4 regions of the Roseateles albus genome follow, and region 2 is predicted to be linked to each of the others. Evidence: predicted binding sites of a transcription regulator. Region 2 holds the regulator's gene; each other region holds the start of a gene.

Region 1 (4,207 bases), 260 kb from region 2:
CATCGGCCCGCTGATGCCTTGCAGCAGCTCACCCATCGCCGCAAAGTCCAGCGCCTGCACGCGCGCCTCGGCCAGTTGCACGCGCAAAGGCGGTGCCACCGACATCGGCTCGGCCTTGAAGCGGCCCGCCAACCAGTGCGACATCAAACGCGCGCGCGGGTCGCTGGGGTGGAGCAAGGCCATGGCCTGGCTCATCAACGCACCGCGCAAGTCGGCGTCCATGGCGTCCAAGGCCATCGGCATCCAGGGCTGGGTCAGCGCGTCCAGCAAGAGCATGGGGTCGCCATGCAACTCCATCAGCGGGCCCTTGAGGCTTTTCTCAAAGTCGGCCCGGCTGACGCCGGAAAAAATATACAGGCGCAACATCGCCAGCATCTCGGCGCGCGAGCGAAAGCTGATCCAGCCGATTTCGCGCCGCACATCGCCATAGCCGCCGCCCAAGACCCAGGCCAGTCGGCGCCAGTAGCTCGGCAATTGAGGTGATTCCTCGCGCAGCAGCAGGAGCTGCATGCGGTCGCTGTGTTCACGCGGGTCCAGCACAAAGCCATGTCCCGGTACCTGCTCGACCAAGCCACGGCGCAGCAGAGACTGCAGGCATTGCGTCGCTTGGCTCAGTTCAAACGGCAGGCCCCGCGCTCTGTCTACGGCGCCGCTGGCCTGCAGCCATTGCTGCACACCCTGTGCACCGCGCGTGCCGCCGCTGAGCAGCAGCGCGTCAAACACCTGTTGCTCATCGTCGGCATGCAAGGGCGGTGACGCTGGCTTGTTGGCTTTGGCGCCGCCAGAGGGGGCAGACTTGCTGTTCATGATTTCGGCTTTGATATGACGCGCTTTGGCCAGCAACTCCTCCTTGTTTTGTGACACCAGTCCGGCGATGGAGGCCGGGCTTGCATCAAAACTCGGGGGAGGAATCTTCTTGGCCATATTGCATTGGAGAGCGAAGCGCGCAGTATGCCTACCCGCGCGGCCCCAAGCGCTTGTCGGGCAAGCGGGGTCTGCTCTGTGATGCAAGTCACGCGTCCCGCTACCCAGCCCGCTCGGGGCTCAAATGCGCACACAAAGCCGGTAATGCTCACTTGCTTTAGCCGCTGGGCACCGTACATTGCAGTCAAGCGCCGGATCTGTTCTCTCAAGGCTCCACCTGCAGCGGCGCAAAAATCTAATTTCGATCCACCCCATGAAAATACGCGTCCTTGGTTGCTCCGGTGCAATTGCGTCCGGTTACAAGACCACCGCCTTTTTGCTGGACGACTGCATCTTGATCGACGCCGGTACCGGTGTCGGTGATTTGCCGCTTGAAGCAATGGCGCGAATTGACCATATCTTGGTCAGTCACTCGCACTTGGACCATGTGTTGGCGATCCCGCTGATGGCCGATGCGGTGCTGCGCATGCGCGAGGTCGCCGGGCGGCCACCGATCCAGATCCACGCGCTGCCAGAGACCTTGGACGCCTTGCGCCGGCATATCTTCAATGGCGTCATCTGGCCCGACTTCACCCGCCTGCCCAGCGCGGCGCATCCGGTGCTGAGCCTGCACCCCTTCGAGCTGGGCCAGCGCTTGATGCTGCGGGGGGCTGATGAGAAAACACGCGAGATTGAGGTCATCACCGCCGCGCACACGGTGCCTGCGGTTGGCTTTGCGGTCAGTGGCGCCCAGGGTAACTGGGTTTTCACAGGGGATACCGGCCCCAACCCGCTGCTTTGGCAGCGTTTGGCCGATATGCCGCTGGCGCATCTGGTGATAGAAACCGCGTTTGGCGATGACGAGCAGCGCCTCGCCCAGGTCAGCCGCCATTTATGCCCTTCGGCGCTGAGTTTGGAGCTGGCCCAATTGGGCGGCAGCGTCGAGGTGCATATCACCCATATCAAGCCGGGCGAAGACGAAGCCGTGATGGGGGCCGTCTCCGCACTGGCCACGCCGCACCGTATCAGCGCGCTGAAGGCGGGGGATGAGATGGTGTTTTAGGGCCTCCAGTGGCCAGCCCTGTGTTGGCTTGTGCGGCAGTTGAGCTAAAAGCGCCTACTCGGGCGCTTTTTGTTTTTTCCAAGGCGACTGGCTGACAGCTTCTGGCTGAGCAAGTTGGGCTGACAAAAAACGTCACATTGGCATCCCGCCGACAGAATTGCGCCCACTGAAGTGACCATTTTTGTCAGTTCCCGGGCGCGCCCACCGGGTCAAGCGTGAGAAAGCACACGGAAACTCCGGTAAAAATACCTGGCATGACCCCTGCATTCAGGGGGGTAGCCTCTACCCCTTTTCAACACCCCCTCTGCAGGAGTCCCATCATGAACATGAAGCGCGTACAACAAGGTTTCACCCTGATCGAACTGATGATCGTCGTGGCGATTATTGGTATTTTGGCTGCGGTGGCGATTCCGCAATATCGCGATTACACGTCGAAGTCCAAAGCTGCGTCCGGTTTGTCTAGCCTGAATGCATACAAGCAAGCGGTGTCCATCTGTGCTCAAGAGACAAGTACGCTCACCGGATGCAATTTGGGCACGAATGGCATCCCTGCCACGATGGCAACCCCATTGATCAGCTCGGTCGCGATCACCGACGGAGTGATTACCGCAGCCGTGCCAGCCAATGCGATGGGCAATACTGCAGCGGGTTCAATCATCCTGACACCAACGTCTGGCGCCGCATCGATTACTTGGGCCATCACATCATCAGGCATGCCATCAGCTGTTTCCACTGCTTTAGCTAAGAACAACTGATACATCTTTTTATGCAGGTATTCGCCCGGTAACCTGAAGCGAGGCAAGGAACTCCAACACCTCCACCGAGCCAAACCAAGCCCCAAAAAGCGCCCTCACCGGCGCTTTTTTTATGTGCGCCCAGCTTGGGCGCACTCTTGGAGGTGCAAGTCCTCCCATCAGTTGTCCACGACGAACGAAGTGCAAGCGCAACTGCATGAGGGCGACCGAGTGCGGGGAGTAATCGTGGAGCGATAAGCCAGCAGAGGTCGTAGTAGCTGGTGCATGCCGATTCCAAGGCGAATGCCTGCCAGTTTCTGGCTGAGTAAGCTGGAGCTGACAGAAAACGTCACATTGGCACCCCCTCCGACCGAATTGCGCCCATTGAAGTGCCCATTTTTGTCAGTTGCCGGGCGCGCCCACCGGGTCAAGCGTGAGAAAGCACACGGAAACTCGGGTAAAAATACCTGGCATGACCCCTGCGTTCAGGGGGGTGCCTCTACCCCTTTTAACACCGCATCTCCAGGAGTCTCATCATGAACATGAAGCGCGTACAACAAGGTTTCACCCTGATCGAACTGATGATCGTCGTGGCGATTATTGGTATTTTGGCTGCGGTGGCGATTCCGCAATATCGCGATTACACGTCGAAGTCCAAAGCTGCGTCCGGTTTGTCTAGCCTGAATGCATACAAGCAATCGGTGTCCATCTGTGCTCAAGAGACAGGTACGCTCACCGGATGCAATTTGGGTACGAATGGTATCCCTGCCACGATGGCAACCCCATTGATCAGTTCGGTCGCGATCACCGACGGAGTGATTACCGCAGCCGTGCCAGCCAATGCGATGGGCAATACTGCAGCGGGTTCAATCATCCTGACACCAACGTCTGGCGCCGCATCGATTACTTGGGCCATTACCTCAACAGGCATGCCATCAGCTGTTTCCACCGCGTTAGCTAAGAACAACTGATACGTCTATTCATGCAGGTATTCGCCCGGTAACTTGAAACGAGGCAAGGAACTCCAACACCTCCACCGGGCCAAACCGAGCCCCAAAAAGCGCCCTTACCGGCGCTTTTTTATTGGGCAAGGCAAAACTAAAGCGATGGTCTAAGCATCACTTAAGCCGCCCGACTCCGCCACGCTCCTGATCCCCGCCACAAACCTCGGCCACAGCTGCTCCGGCAAGTCATGGCCCATGCCTTCGATGATGTCCAGCCGGGCGCCAGCAATCCGCCGCACCAGATCATGCGCGGCGGCAACCGGTATTAGCGGGTCTTTGTTACCGTGTTGAACCAGGGTCGGCGTCTTGATGCGGCCGAGTTGGCCGGCGCGGTGGGTGTCGGCGGCGATGGCCGCGAGTTGGCGCAAGACGCCGCGTGGGCGGTTGCTGCGCCGCAGCGAGGCCGAGATGCGCTGGCGCAGTTCGGCCTCGGGTGCCGGGTAGGCGGGGCTGCCGATCAGACGGAACAGCCTGTAAGTGCGCTCGGCCACGGCCGCAAAGTC
Region 2 (4,207 bases):
CACCGCGCAAGACCTCGATATGCGTCTTGGGCAGGATCAGGCGAACTTCTTCGTCCAGCAAGCGCTCCACGCCGGAGGCACAAGAGAGAAAAAGCTGGTGTACGGTTTTTGGGGATTCTTTGGCGGCCATGACGCTATTGTCCCAGCAACAGCGCCGCGACCTAAACTGCACCCATTTACTTTTACATCCTGGACCCGATGCTTACTTCCGACCAACTGACCCAATTCGGCGCGGCCAGCCTGCCCGGCTTGCTGGGCATCGTGATTCTGCAGGCCGGCCTGGACGAGGTGCATGCCGAGTTGCCGGTGCGTCCCGTCGTGATGGCGCCGAACGGCTATTTGCATGCCGGCAGCATCGTCAGCTTGGCCGACACCTGCGCGGGTTACGGTTGCATCGCCAATTTGCCGGCCGGTGCGAGCGGCTTCACGACGATTGAGTTGAAGTCCAATCACTTGGGCACCGCCCGTGACGGCGTGATCGAGTGCAGGGCCAAGCCGGTGCATCTGGGCCGCACGACTCAAGTGTGGGACGCGGTGGTGACGCATCGCGAGACGGGCAAGACGCTGGCGCTGTTCCGCTGTACGCAGATGCTGCTTTACCCCAAATAGGGCTTAACGTCCCGGGAACATGCGCTCATCGTCGAAGATCATGCTGTGGGTGGTGCGCAGCACGACGCCGTCCTTGAAGTGCACATTGAAACGCTGGCGCTGACCCATCATTTCATCGGGCACGGTCCAGTCCCAGACCTCTTCGCCGCTGAATCTGAATGTCACGCGCGTGCGTTCCTTGCCCAGCAGGCGGCTGACCTGATCGGGCGTCCAGCCCGGTTGCACGCGGGCCCGCACGGCGGGCTGCAAGGTGTCCTCGATGCTGATGACCTTGCCATCGGCGTCGACGCGGATCATCAGCGCGCTCTTGCCCATCGGTTGCTGCGAATACTCCAAGGTCTTGCCGCCTTTGCCGTCAAGGTCGGGCCAGATCTGCGTCGGCTGACCATATTGGGCCAGCACGGCGGCCGCACTCATGCCGGGGCTGACGCTGCGTGGGCTGGGTACGCTGACACAAGCGGCGAGGCTCAGGCACATGAGGCTCGCAATGGCGATCGTTTTGAAAACAGACATGAGGTCTTTGCTCCTTAGTTGACCCGCCGCATCGTGGTCGTGCCGATTTTCATGCCTTCGCGGTACTTGGCCACGGTGCGGCGCGCGACCTGTATGCCTTGCTCGTCCAGCATTTCGGCCAGCGCGCTGTCGGACAGTGGCTTGGCTGGGTTCTCGGCGTCGATGAATTGCTTGATCAAGGCGCGCACAGCGGTGCTCGAAGCATTGCCGCCGGCCTCGGTGCTGAGCCCCGAGCCGAAGAAGTATTTCAACTCAAAAGTGCCGAACACGGTGGCCATGTATTTGGCCGTGGTGACGCGCGAGATGGTCGACTCATGCAGACCCAACTCATCAGCAATCTCGCGCAGCACCAGCGGTTTCATCGCCAAAGCGCCATGCGTGAAGAAGGCTTTTTGGCGCTCCACGATGGCCTGCGAGACGCGCAAAATCGTATCAAAGCGCTGCTGGATATTCTTGATGAACCAGCGCGCTTCCTGCAGCTGACCGCCGAGCGGGCTGTTGGTGATGCCGCCGCGCGTTTGGCGCAGCGCGTTCGCATACAGCTCGTTGATGCGCAGCTTCGGTGCCACCTCGGGGTTGATGATGACGCGCAACTCGCGCCCGACCTTGCGCACGATCACGTCCGGGATTACCGCTGCGGCCATGCCGCGTGCAAAAGCGCGCCCCGGCTTGGGCTCCAGTGAAACAATTAAGGCCTGCGCCTCACGCAAGAGCTCATCGTCGGCACCGGTCAGGGCCGACAGCCTCTTGTAGTCACGCCGGGCCAGCAGCTCCAGGTGTTTTTGGCAGATCATGATGGCGATCATCTGCGCCGCGCTGCGCGGCAGGGCGCGCAATTGCAACTCCAGGCATTCGGCCAAATCTTTCGCACCGACGCCGGTGGGCGTCATGTTCTTCAGCCATTTCAGCGCGATACGAAGATGGTCCAGCAGGTCTTCGCGCTCTTCGATGTCCTCGGACAGCGCCTCTGAGATTTCTTCAAGGCTGTCTTCCAGATAGCCGTCTTCATTCAATGATTCGATCAGCACATGCAAGGCCATGCGGTCGGACTCCGACAAGCCCATGCCAGCCATTTGCTGAGTTAGGTGCTCTTGCAGGCTGATTTCGCCCGTGGATTGATCGGCATGTTCGCCGTCGTCATCGCCGCTGCCTGAGTTGCTGCCGGGGCTGTTGGCCGGCAACTCGCGGATGCCGTCAAAGTCATCGCGCTCGGTGCCGTTCTCCCAGTCTTCGCGCTCGACTGCGCCGAAGTCCTCGGCCTGCAACTCGGCCGCGGCCTCGCCACCGCCGCCCAGCTCCATATCGGCGCCGCTGTCCTCAGCGGCGGTCGCTTCGCTGATGCTGGCGCGCATCTCGGCCAACTCGGGCGCCGCGACGCTGAAATCCTCCTCGGTTTCCAGCAGCGGGTTCTGCGCCAGCATCTGCTCGACTTCTTGGTTCAACTCCAGGGTCGAGAGTTGCAGCAGCCGGATTGACTGCTGCAACTGCGGCGTTAACGATAGGTGCTGGCTCAGCCGTAGCTGCAAAGAGGGTTTCATTCGCCGCTAACCAGATCACATGCGGAAGTTTTCGCCGAGATAGACCTTGCGCACGTCGGCGTTCTCGATGATTTCGGCCGGTGTGCCTTCGGCCAGCACCGAACCTTCGCTGATGATGTAGGCGCGGTCACAGATGCCCAGCGTCTCGCGCACATTGTGGTCGGTGATCAAGACACCAATGCCGCGCGCCTTCAGGAAGCCGATGATGCGCTGGATCTCCAGCACCGCGATCGGGTCGACGCCGGCAAAGGGCTCGTCCAGCAGGATGAAGCGCGGCTGGGTGGCCAGTGCGCGCGCAATCTCGACGCGCCGCCGCTCACCGCCCGACAAGGCCGGCGCCGGGCTGTCGCGCAGCTTTTCGATGCTGAGGTCGTGCAGCAGGCTCTCTAGCAATTCGTTGATGCGGTCAGGCGAGAGGGCGCGGCCATCCGGCCCGACTTGCAACTCCAGCACCGCGCGGATGTTCTGTTCGGTCGTCAGCTTGCGAAAGATCGAAGCCTCTTGCGGCAGATAGCTCAGGCCCAGGCGCGCACGCTGATGGATAGGTAAATGCTGCACGGCGCGGCCGTCGATGCGGATCTCGCCGGCATCGGCGCGCACCAAGCCGACGATCATGTAAAAGCTGGTCGTTTTGCCTGCACCATTGGGGCCCAAAAGGCCAACCACCTCGCCGCTGTTGACGCCGACATGGACATTGGTGACGACCCGGCGTACCCCATATGTCTTGGCCAGGCCCTCGGCCTCCAAGCGGCTGCGCGGGCCAGACTCCAGCGCCGGGATGTGAGCTGCGCTGCTCATCAAGGTTGGCGTTTCGGCAAGGTCACGCTGGGCTGCAGCGGCACCGCTGAGGCCGGCGCTGCATTGGCCTCGGCCGCAGCAGCGCCACGAGGCATCAACACCACCCGTACCCGGCCGCTCGGGTGTGGCGAGGTGGCGCCGCCTTCGGCCGTGAAAACTTCGCTGCGGTTGTTGTAGACGATCAAGGCGCCGGTGACCTCATCGGCCACCTTGCTGCCCTGGGTGCGGCGCACCACCGCATTGCCAAGAAAACGCACCGAATCGCTGCGGGTATCGTATTCAAGTGCATCGGCAAAACCTTCGATGGCCTCGCCGGGCACATCGCGCGCCTGGCGGAAGCTGACTTGCTTGCCGGTTTTGCCGCTGGCGTTCGCTTGGTAATAGCCGTCGCCGGTTTCGCGCAGGTCGATGCGCTCGGCCCGCAGCACCAGGCTGCCCCGGCTCAGCACCACATCGCCGAGAAACTCGGTTCTCTGGTTGGCCACGTCGACACTGCCACCTTTCTCGGAAGCGATGTTCAAGGGCATCAGGTGGTCGGCCTTCTCGGCCCACGCCGGCCCTGCGGCCAGCGTCAGCAAGGCGCTCAGGCCCACCCCCGCCAGGCCCAGCAGCTTTGAGGGCAAAACAGGGGCACAGCGGCGTTGAGTGGGCGTTTGGGTAGGCATCATCTGAGTGGCGGCACAATTCTTGCAGACCATTCTAGCCCGGGGGTGGCTATGCCCTCCCGCTCAGCTCTTGCTGCGTGCCAG
Region 3 (4,207 bases), on a different contig from region 2:
TCCAGGCCAGTAGCATCAAGAGGCCGCCCAGGCAAGGCAGCCAGATGCAAAGGCCGGCCAGCACCAGCGCGACGGCAACAGGGATTGGGCGGCGCAGATCCGGCCAAGCTCGCGCGGCCAGTGCAAAGCCACCCAGCGCGAATGCGACTGCGCCAGCCTGGTAGGCCCATCGCAAGCTGGCGGGCATCTCCAACTCGGGGCCGAAAAAGCCCTGTTCCAGAGCGGCGAAACTGCCCAAGACTGCGAGGCCGAGCACCAGCATCAAGAGCCAACCGGTGGCAACTGCCTCCAGCAGCGCCGCCTTGGCCGCATGCCTGCCGTGCAGCAGCCGGGCCTGCTGCAAGAGCAGCGCGGCCAGCCCCATCGCCAAACCCGCATGCAGGATCAGCCAGTACACCCCGAGCCCCTTGCGCTGGCTCAATCCCGTTGGAATCAGCATGATGCAGAAAAACAGTCCGGCAGCCGCTCCCAGCAACACGCGCAGCCAAGCTTTGTCAATGGCCAGGGCCAGCCCGAAGCAGACCATCAGCAGCAGGGCCGAAGCGACTGATTCGTGCAAATCACGGTACAGACCCAGGCTCAAGGTCAGCGCGCCGCTCAGCAGCAGCGGCAGGGCCAATTGCTCGACGAACAAGGTCGCCTTCCTGGCGCGCAAGATGATGCTCGCCGCCACCATCAGCAGGGCGCCGACGAGATAGGCGCCGCTCCCTTCTGTCAACGCCGGCCCCAGCAGCAAGTAGATGCAAATCAGCAGTGGTACCGCCGCCAACCAGGCGCCCAGCGCCGTCAGCAGCACCAGTGACCAGGGGCGTTCCTCAGTGGCAGGCAACTCTGCTGAACTGGGTAACAAACCCGCTGTGATCGCGCGCTGCAACACTTGCGCCGACGTCAATGCTGCTGTGTTCATTGGGCCGCTCCCGCCGCGCCGGCGTGGTGACGTGCGAGCCGCATCAGGCCGCTGACGCTGGCCGCCAGCAGCAGCGCCGCAAACGCCCCGAGCAGCAGAAGCCGCAGCGGATCGTCGCCGAGCGAGCCATGGCCCAGGCTCAGCCAATGTGCAGCACCGAACACCAGCAGCGTGTTCAGCCCTAAGGCCACTATGCTCAGCTGAGCCATGTCAAAGCCTTGAGCACGGCGGGCGACCAGTGCGGCAGCCAGCAGCCCCAGGATCAGGCCGATCCAATACTGCGGCATCACCTCTGTACGCAGTAAACCATTCAGAGCCACTGCGGTGCCTAAGGCGGTGGCCAGTCCCATCGCCACACGCAGCGTGAGCAGACCAGCGCCGGTCTGGCGGCGGCACAGCGGCCCGAGCAGAATCAGCATCAGGCTGATTGCGCCAAAAGCCAGCGCGTGCACCACGATATCTGCGTCTTGGCCAGCCGGCAGCGCGCTCCAGCGCCCACCTAAATGGGTGTCCAGCCATAGCGCAATCGCTGTTGTCGTGATCGCAGCCCATGGCGTCCACAAAACATCGGAGCGCGCGCCCAAGCACAGCGGCAGGCCCAAGGCGGCCCAGAGCGCAAACAGCTGCCAAGGGTCGGCGCCGGTTTGGTAGGTTTGGCCGAAAAAGGCAAGCAAACCGCCCAAGCTCAGCAGGCATAACAAGGCCAAGGCGGCGCGGGCCTTGGGCCACAGCGCCGCACCTAGCGCGCTGCCGAGCAGCAGAGTTTGCAAGAGAGCAAAACGCCCGGCACGCCCCAGCTCGGCCCAGTTGGCCGCCACCCACATCAAAAGCCCTAAGCCGGCCAAGCCTGCCGCCAACAAGGCCGTACCGCGCAGCAGCTGTGCGCTCAAGTTGCGCGGCTGCTCGGTCAGGCCTGCCGCGCGCTGTAGCTGAAGCGCGGCTTGTTCGTCCAAGCCATATTGGGCGCCAAGTTGAAGGAGCAGGAGTCGTGTTTTCATTGGCGCAAATGATAAGGGCGGCCATGCCGCCCTCAATGACTAGCTTTTGCGGCGGGTGTCAGCGTTCCATGATCTGGACGACGTCGGACTTCATGATGGTGACGCGCTTGCCATCGGCATCGCGGTACTCGTAGCTGCCGGCTTTCTCATCCAAGTCGGGCTTGCCGTGGCTGACGATCATGCGGCCTTCTTTGGTGCTCATGATGTATTGCGTGGAACTGCAGCCGGCCAAGGCTGCAAGCAGAACCAAACAGATGGAAGCGCTGAGTTTCATGGCTTGATCTCCTATCTAAAGTTGATTTGTGAGGCCGGTCGACAAAGGCCGACGCGGCGAGTATTCCATGGCGAGCTGGCGTTAGCACAAGGAATTTCCCACCCTGGCCTTGGCAGCGCAGATTCAAATTAGGGGATTGATCTGGGCCTATGTTCGCGCTAGGGGCTATGCCTAGCTGGGCACGAAACTTGCATTTGGCTGATGACTCGGTCCAGACTATGCAAAACCCCAGCAAGCCCACTCCGCCCATCAAGGCCATCGCCATCGCCGCACCGCCCAGCCCCGCCCAAGGCTTGCGTGTGCTGCTGATCGACGATGGCGCGCACCGTGTGCAGCTGATTCAGCAAGAGCTGGCGCGCCAAGGCTGCGAGGTGGTCGGCGTGATCGAGCAGGGTGCCTTGATCCATGACTGCGTGCTGCGTCTGAAGCCCGATGTGGTGATTGTCGACAGCGAATCGCCGACGCGCGACACCTTGGAGAACCTCGCCACGCTGTCGCTGCAGATGCCGCGGCCGGTGGTGGTGTTCTCGGAGGACGGCGACCAAGGAACGATGCGCCGAGCGCTGCAGGCCGGCGTCAGCGCCTATGTGGTGGCGGGGCTGCAGCCGCAGCGTCTGGCTTCGGTGCTGCAAGTGGCCTGCCTGCGTTTTGAGCAAGACCTGGCCCTGCGCCAGGAGCTGACGCAGGCGCAAGCGCAACTCAGTGGGCGCAAGCTCATCGAGCGGGCCAAGGGCATCTTGATGGCGGAGATGGGCCTGGATGAAGACGCAGCCTACAAGCGCATGCGTCGCTTGGCCATGGACCGTGGCTCGCCCTTGATTGATGTGGCTGAACGCATCATTGATGCACAGGCCTTGTTGCGCTGCACCAAACTGGGTTGATTCTGGCTGGGCATGCCTTCAAAGCGTGCGCAAACCGCTCCCGACCCCCAGCGTTTTGGCTGGCACGAGTCCTGCTAAGTAGATCCTGAGACTCACAACGGCGTGGGTTCACTCAAGCGCAATATAGATTTTCGACGGACAACGGCGTCCGACCTTGGTTCTCGCTTTCTTTGGAAAGCCTGAGCGGGTCGACGCCGTTTTTGTTTTTGGAACTGGAGATGTTGATGAGCAAGAGTCTTGAACTTCAAGGAGAAGGTTTGATGAGCGCAGATCGTCGCAAACTATTGACCGGTGCTGCCGCTGGGGCTGTGACAGGTCTTGCTAGCAGCTTGCCCGGCGGCGCCTGGGCCGCCGGCTCCGACAAGCCCGAGAAGGAAGAGGTCCGCATCGGCTTCATTCCGCTGACCGATTGCGCCAGCGTCGTGATGGCCTCGGTCTTGGGCTTCGACAAGAAGTACGGCGTCAAAATCATTCCGACCAAGGAAGCCTCTTGGGCAGGCGTGCGCGACAAACTGGTCAACGGCGAGCTGGACATGGCGCATGCGCTCTACGGCATGATTTATGGCGTGCACCTCGGCGTGGCCGGCCCCAAGAAAGACATGGCCGTCTTGATGACCCTGAACAACAACGGCCAGGCGATCACGCTGTCCAAGAGGCTGGCCGACAAGGGCGCGGTCGACGGCGCGACGCTTGCCAAGCTGATGGCGACCGACAAGCGTGAGTACACCTTTGCCCAGACCTTCCCTACCGGCACCCACGCGATGTGGTTGTACTACTGGATGGCCGCGCATGGCATCAACCCGCTCAAGGACGCCAAGGTCATCACCGTGCCGCCGCCGCAGATGGTGGCGAATATGCGGGTCGGCAATATGGACGGCTATTGCGTCGGCGAGCCCTGGAACCACCGCGCCATCGTCGACGGCATCGGCATTACCGCCGTCACCTCGCAAGACATCTGGAAAGACCATCCCGAGAAGGTGCTGGCCAGCAGCGGCGACTTCGTTAAGCAGTACCCGAATACTGCGCGTGCCGTCATCATGGCCGTGCTGGAGGCCGGCCGCTGGATAGACGCCGGCCTGCAAAACAAGCTCAAGATGGCCGACACCATCGCCGAGAAGGCCTATGTCAACACCGGCGTCGACGCGAT
Region 4 (4,207 bases), on a different contig from region 2:
CGCAGCTCATGCCCGGCTGACGGCAAACCCTGTGCCTGCGCTTGCAGAAAATGAGTCAGCAAGCTGCCCACCGGCACACCGGCCAGCGCGGCACCTGGTGTCTGCGCGGCCAACCAAGCCTGCAGCGCTTGAATCGGAGTCGTCGGCTGTTCCATGGTTTTCCTCTTCCGGACCGGCTACAACAAGGCCCGAACAATTGGCAGGCAGTGTATGCGGGACAACCCTAGGAAACGCCTATTCCTTCAATATTGCCGGCTTTTTTTTCGCAGGCTTGATCCAGCTCAGCAAAGCCGATTTTTGGCCTTAGCCGACCGGCTTGAGTGGCGGCTGGCCCAGATCATCCAGGCTCTGGCCCTGGGCGGCCAGCAGCTTCTCCAGGGCCGGCAGCAAGGGGCCGAGCCGCTCGTCGATCGCCGCCCGCACGGTATCCACAAAGACTTGCGTCTGGCGCTCGATTTCGATATTGAGCAAATCACCCTCGGCCTTGGCGCCAAAGGTCGTCATGCGCAGCGTTTCGGGGATCAGCCAAACCTCGAACCAGCCGGCTTGGCGATCGGCCTCGGCGACGGTCAGGCTGGCGCCGTTGATGGCGATATAACCCTTGGCGAAGATATAGCGCATCCAGGTCGGTGGTACTTGGATGCGCACACAGACATTGTTTTCGGGGCGCCGCACGGCCGCCACCGTCGCCATGAAATCGATATGGCCGGATAGTGGGTGGCCCCCAATCTCGGCGCCGTCGCGCGCGGCGCGCTCAACATTGAGCAAACTGCCCTGCTTCAAGCCGGCCAAGGTTGTCAGACTCAGGCTTTGCTGCATCACGTCAAAATTGGCTTGGTCGCCCGGACCCAAGGCCGTGACGGTCAGGCACACGCCGTCGCAAGACACGCTGGCGCCGATCTCGAGGCCGACACAAAAGCCGGGCGGAAACTGCAGCGCAAAGCTGCGCAGGCCGGGCCGGTCGGTGATGGCCGCGACGCTGGCGACGGCCTGAACAATGCCTGTAAACATGGGCGAAAGGTCTTGGAAACCGAAAGATCGGGAGCTTACCAGCTGACCTCACGCTCCGGCGTGGAGCCGATCTTGTGGATGGACAGATCGGCGCCGTCGAATTCTTCTTCCCGCGTCAGGCGCAGGCCGACAAAGTGCCGCAGCAAGCCATACACCGTGAAGCCGCCGAGCAAAGCCCAGACCACACCGGCCAAGGTGCCCAGCAACTGCGCCGCCAGGCTGACCCCACCCAGGCCGCCCAGCGCCGACTGGCCGAAGATGCCGGCGGCAATACCGCCCCAGGCGCCGCACAAGCCGTGCAGCGGCCAAACGCCCAACACGTCATCGATCTTCCAGCGGTTCTGCGTCAGGGTGAACATCTTGACGAAGATGGCGCCGGCCACACCCCCGACGATCAATGCGCCCAGCGGATGCATCAGGTCGGAGCCCGCACACACCGCAACCAGACCGGCCAAGGGGCCGTTGTAGGCAAATCCGGGGTCATTGCGGCCCAGCAAGACGGCCACTAAGGTTCCGCCGGCCATAGCCATCAGCGAGTTCACCGCCACCAGGCCGCTCATCTTGTCCAGCGTTTGTGCGCTCATCACATTGAAGCCAAACCAGCCCACGGTCAGCACCCAGGCGCCCAGCGCCAAAAAGGGAATGCTGGAGGGCGGATGCGCGCTGATGGCGCCGTCCTTGCGGTAGCGATTCAAGCGCGGCCCCAGCAGCAACACGGCCGCCAAGCCTATCCAACCACCCACCGCATGCACCACCACGCTGCCGGCAAAGTCATGAAATTCGGCGCCGAATTGAGCCTTCAACCAGGCTTGCAGGCCCCATGCCTGATTCCAGGCCACGCCCTCAAACAAAGGGTAGATCAAACCGACGATCACGGCCGTGGCGGCCAACTGCGGGCCAAAGCGGGCCCGCTCGGCGATACCGCCAGAAATAATCGCCGGTATCGCCGCGGCGAAGGTCAGCAAGAAGAAAAACTTGACCAGCTCATAGCCGTTCTTCAGGGCCAACGTTTCGGCCCCGGTGAAGAAGTTGCTGCCATAAGCAACCGTGTAGCCCAATAAAAAATACGCGACGGTCGACACGCAAAAATCCACCAAGATTTTCACCAGCGCATTGACCTGGTTCTTCTTGCGCACCGTGCCAAGCTCCAGAAAAGCAAAGCCGGCATGCATGGCGAGCACCATGATGGCGCCCAGCAGAATGAACAGCGCATCAGCGCTTTGTTTGAAGTTCTCCATCGGGTTCTCTGAGTCCTGCGGTAATCATTGAGCACGGCATCCCGAGTGCAGCGCACCGACTCGGGAATTAATGCACCAGATCAGCAAGATACATGCCCGCTTTTGGCTCACTGTCGCGCACCAAATCAAGCCAACTCACACCAAAAAGTGGCGCTGACTCATCGTGACACGCACAAACAAGGGGCGACACGCACCAAAACAGGATCAAACTTGGCTATTGAGATGGCTAATGAACAGCTCGGCCGAAAACCCCACGCTCAGGCGCCCGTCGGCCCAGCGCATGACCGGGCGCTTGATGGCGCTGGGCTGGGTGAGCAACAAGGCTTGTGCCGAGGCACTGTCAACGACCGCTGCGCGGGTGGCTTCGTCGAGCTTGCGCCAGGTCGTGCCGGCGCGGTTCAAGACCCGCTCCCAGCCGAGCTGCTCGCACCACGCGGCCAAGTCGCCCGGTGGCACACCGGCCTTTTTGAAGTCATGAAATTCGTAGCTCAAGCCCTGCTCAGTGAGCCAGGCGCGCGCGCGCTTCACGGTGTCGCAGTTCGAAATTCCAAAAAGGGTAATCATGGGGCGCAGGCCAGTTGAAAGTTCATCTTGGGCTACACGCTACCATGGCAGGCATGATCGATTGGCTTGATGACAACTCTTTGGAATTTCCGCCCAGCGCGCGCGCCTTGGGCGCCGATTCGGACGCCCCTGGCCTGCTCGCCGCCGGCGGAGACTTGAGCCCTCAGCGCCTGCACGCGGCCTATTCATGCGGCGTCTTCCCTTGGTATGGCGCCGGCCAGCCGCCGCTGTGGTGGGCGCCCGACCCACGCATGGTGCTGCAAACGCAGAACTTCAAGCTCGCGCGCTCGCTGCGCAAAACCATCGCCCATTTCAGACGCTCGGCCAATTGCGAAATCCGCGTTGACTCCGCCTTGCCGGAAGTGCTGAATGCCTGCGCCGGCGCGCCGCGCGAAGGCCAGTCCGGCACCTGGATCTTGCCCGAGATGCAGGCAGCCTATCTTGACTGGGCAAAGCAATCGGGCGCAGTTCACAGCATCGAGACTTGGATGGACGGCGAACTGGTCGGCGGCCTTTACGGCGTCAATCTGGGCCGTATGTTCTTCGGCGAGTCGATGTTCATGCGCCGCAGCGACGCCTCCAAGATTGCACTCGCCGCCTTGGTCTGCTTGTGCCGCAAGCATGGCATCCCCTGGATAGACTGCCAACAAAACACTGGCCACTTGGCCTCGCTGGGCGCGGCCGAAGTGCCGCGCAGCGCGTTTGAAGCACATGTGGGCCAAGCCGTGAGCGAGGCAGCACCAAGCAACTGGGCCTATCATCCAGCCCTTTGGGCCTTGCTGGATCAAGACTAGCCCCTTGCGAGCCACGCCGTGACACATCCCAAAGAACTACCCTTGGCGCAGCTGCAGTTCTATGCGACTGCCGCCTACGCTTGCAGCTACCTGCCCGACCGGCAAGCTCGCTCGCAAGTGGCCACGCCCAGCCATTTGATTCACGCCGACGCCTATTCGGGCCTGGTGGCGGCGGGCTTTCGGCGCAGCGGCCTGTTCACCTACCGCCCTTACTGCGACGGCTGCAAGGCTTGCGTGCCGATGCGGGTGCCGGCCGCCAGCTTCAAGCCCAGCCGCAGCCAGCGCCGGGCCTGGCATCAACACCGCCATCTGCAAGCCAAGGTGATGCGCCTGGGCTATAGCCAAGAGCATTACGAACTCTATTTGCGCTACCAAACCGGTCGGCACTCGGGCGGCGGCATGGACCACGACAGCGTCGATCAATACACGCAGTTCTTGCTGCAAAGCCGCATCAATTCACGCATGGTGGAGTTCCGCGAGCCGCAGCCAGATGGCTCGCTGGCGCTGAAGATGGTCTCAATTTTGGACATCCTCAGCGATGGCTTGTCGGCCGTCTACACCTTTTACGAGCCCGAGGAAAAGACCAGTTATGGCACCTAC

Evidence for each region. Region 2 encodes sigma-54, which starts transcription at its own class of promoters, with help from an activator protein. Its sites were predicted from a motif close to TGGCANGNAANCTGCTTT; they were not measured.
Region 1: the regulator sigma-54 is predicted to act here: its motif matches at 2,217-2,234, upstream of PRZ03_RS00600 (pilin).
Region 3: the regulator sigma-54 is predicted to act here: its motif matches at 2,357-2,374, upstream of PRZ03_RS21210 (ANTAR domain-containing response regulator).
Region 4: the regulator sigma-54 is predicted to act here: its motif matches at 2,330-2,347, upstream of PRZ03_RS18795 (ammonium transporter).

Annotation. Positions count from the first base shown of each region.
Region 1 covers NZ_JAQQXT010000001.1:131,413-135,619, forward strand. The annotation lists gene PRZ03_RS00590 (DEAD/DEAH box helicase) at 1-924, opposite strand, end outside; gene PRZ03_RS00595 (MBL fold metallo-hydrolase) at 1,178-1,966, shown strand; gene PRZ03_RS00600 (pilin) at 2,287-2,721, shown strand; gene PRZ03_RS00605 (pilin) at 3,237-3,671, shown strand; gene PRZ03_RS00610 (alpha/beta hydrolase) at 3,812-4,207, opposite strand, start outside.
Region 2 covers NZ_JAQQXT010000001.1:395,719-399,925, forward strand. The annotation lists gene PRZ03_RS01625 (THUMP domain-containing class I SAM-dependent RNA methyltransferase) at 1-130, opposite strand, end outside; gene PRZ03_RS01630 (PaaI family thioesterase) at 190-609, shown strand; gene PRZ03_RS01635 (outer membrane protein assembly factor BamE) at 613-1,122, opposite strand; gene PRZ03_RS01640 (RNA polymerase factor sigma-54) at 1,137-2,660, opposite strand; gene lptB (LPS export ABC transporter ATP-binding protein) at 2,676-3,458, opposite strand; gene lptA (lipopolysaccharide transport periplasmic protein LptA) at 3,458-4,081, opposite strand; gene PRZ03_RS01655 (thiol:disulfide interchange protein DsbA/DsbL) at 4,187-4,207, opposite strand, start outside.
Region 3 covers NZ_JAQQXT010000017.1:43,687-47,893, forward strand. The annotation lists gene PRZ03_RS21195 (GDYXXLXY domain-containing protein) at 1-907, opposite strand, end outside; gene PRZ03_RS21200 (DUF2157 domain-containing protein) at 904-1,905, opposite strand; gene PRZ03_RS21205 (YgdI/YgdR family lipoprotein) at 1,964-2,179, opposite strand; gene PRZ03_RS21210 (ANTAR domain-containing response regulator) at 2,398-3,060, shown strand; gene PRZ03_RS21215 (CmpA/NrtA family ABC transporter substrate-binding protein) at 3,321-4,207, shown strand, end outside.
Region 4 covers NZ_JAQQXT010000013.1:70,197-74,403, reverse strand. The annotation lists gene PRZ03_RS18805 (hypothetical protein) at 1-155, opposite strand, end outside; gene PRZ03_RS18800 (riboflavin synthase subunit alpha) at 304-1,011, opposite strand; gene PRZ03_RS18795 (ammonium transporter) at 1,047-2,249, opposite strand; gene PRZ03_RS18790 (ArsC family reductase) at 2,454-2,813, opposite strand; gene aat (leucyl/phenylalanyl-tRNA--protein transferase) at 2,867-3,607, shown strand; gene PRZ03_RS18780 (arginyltransferase) at 3,626-4,207, shown strand, end outside.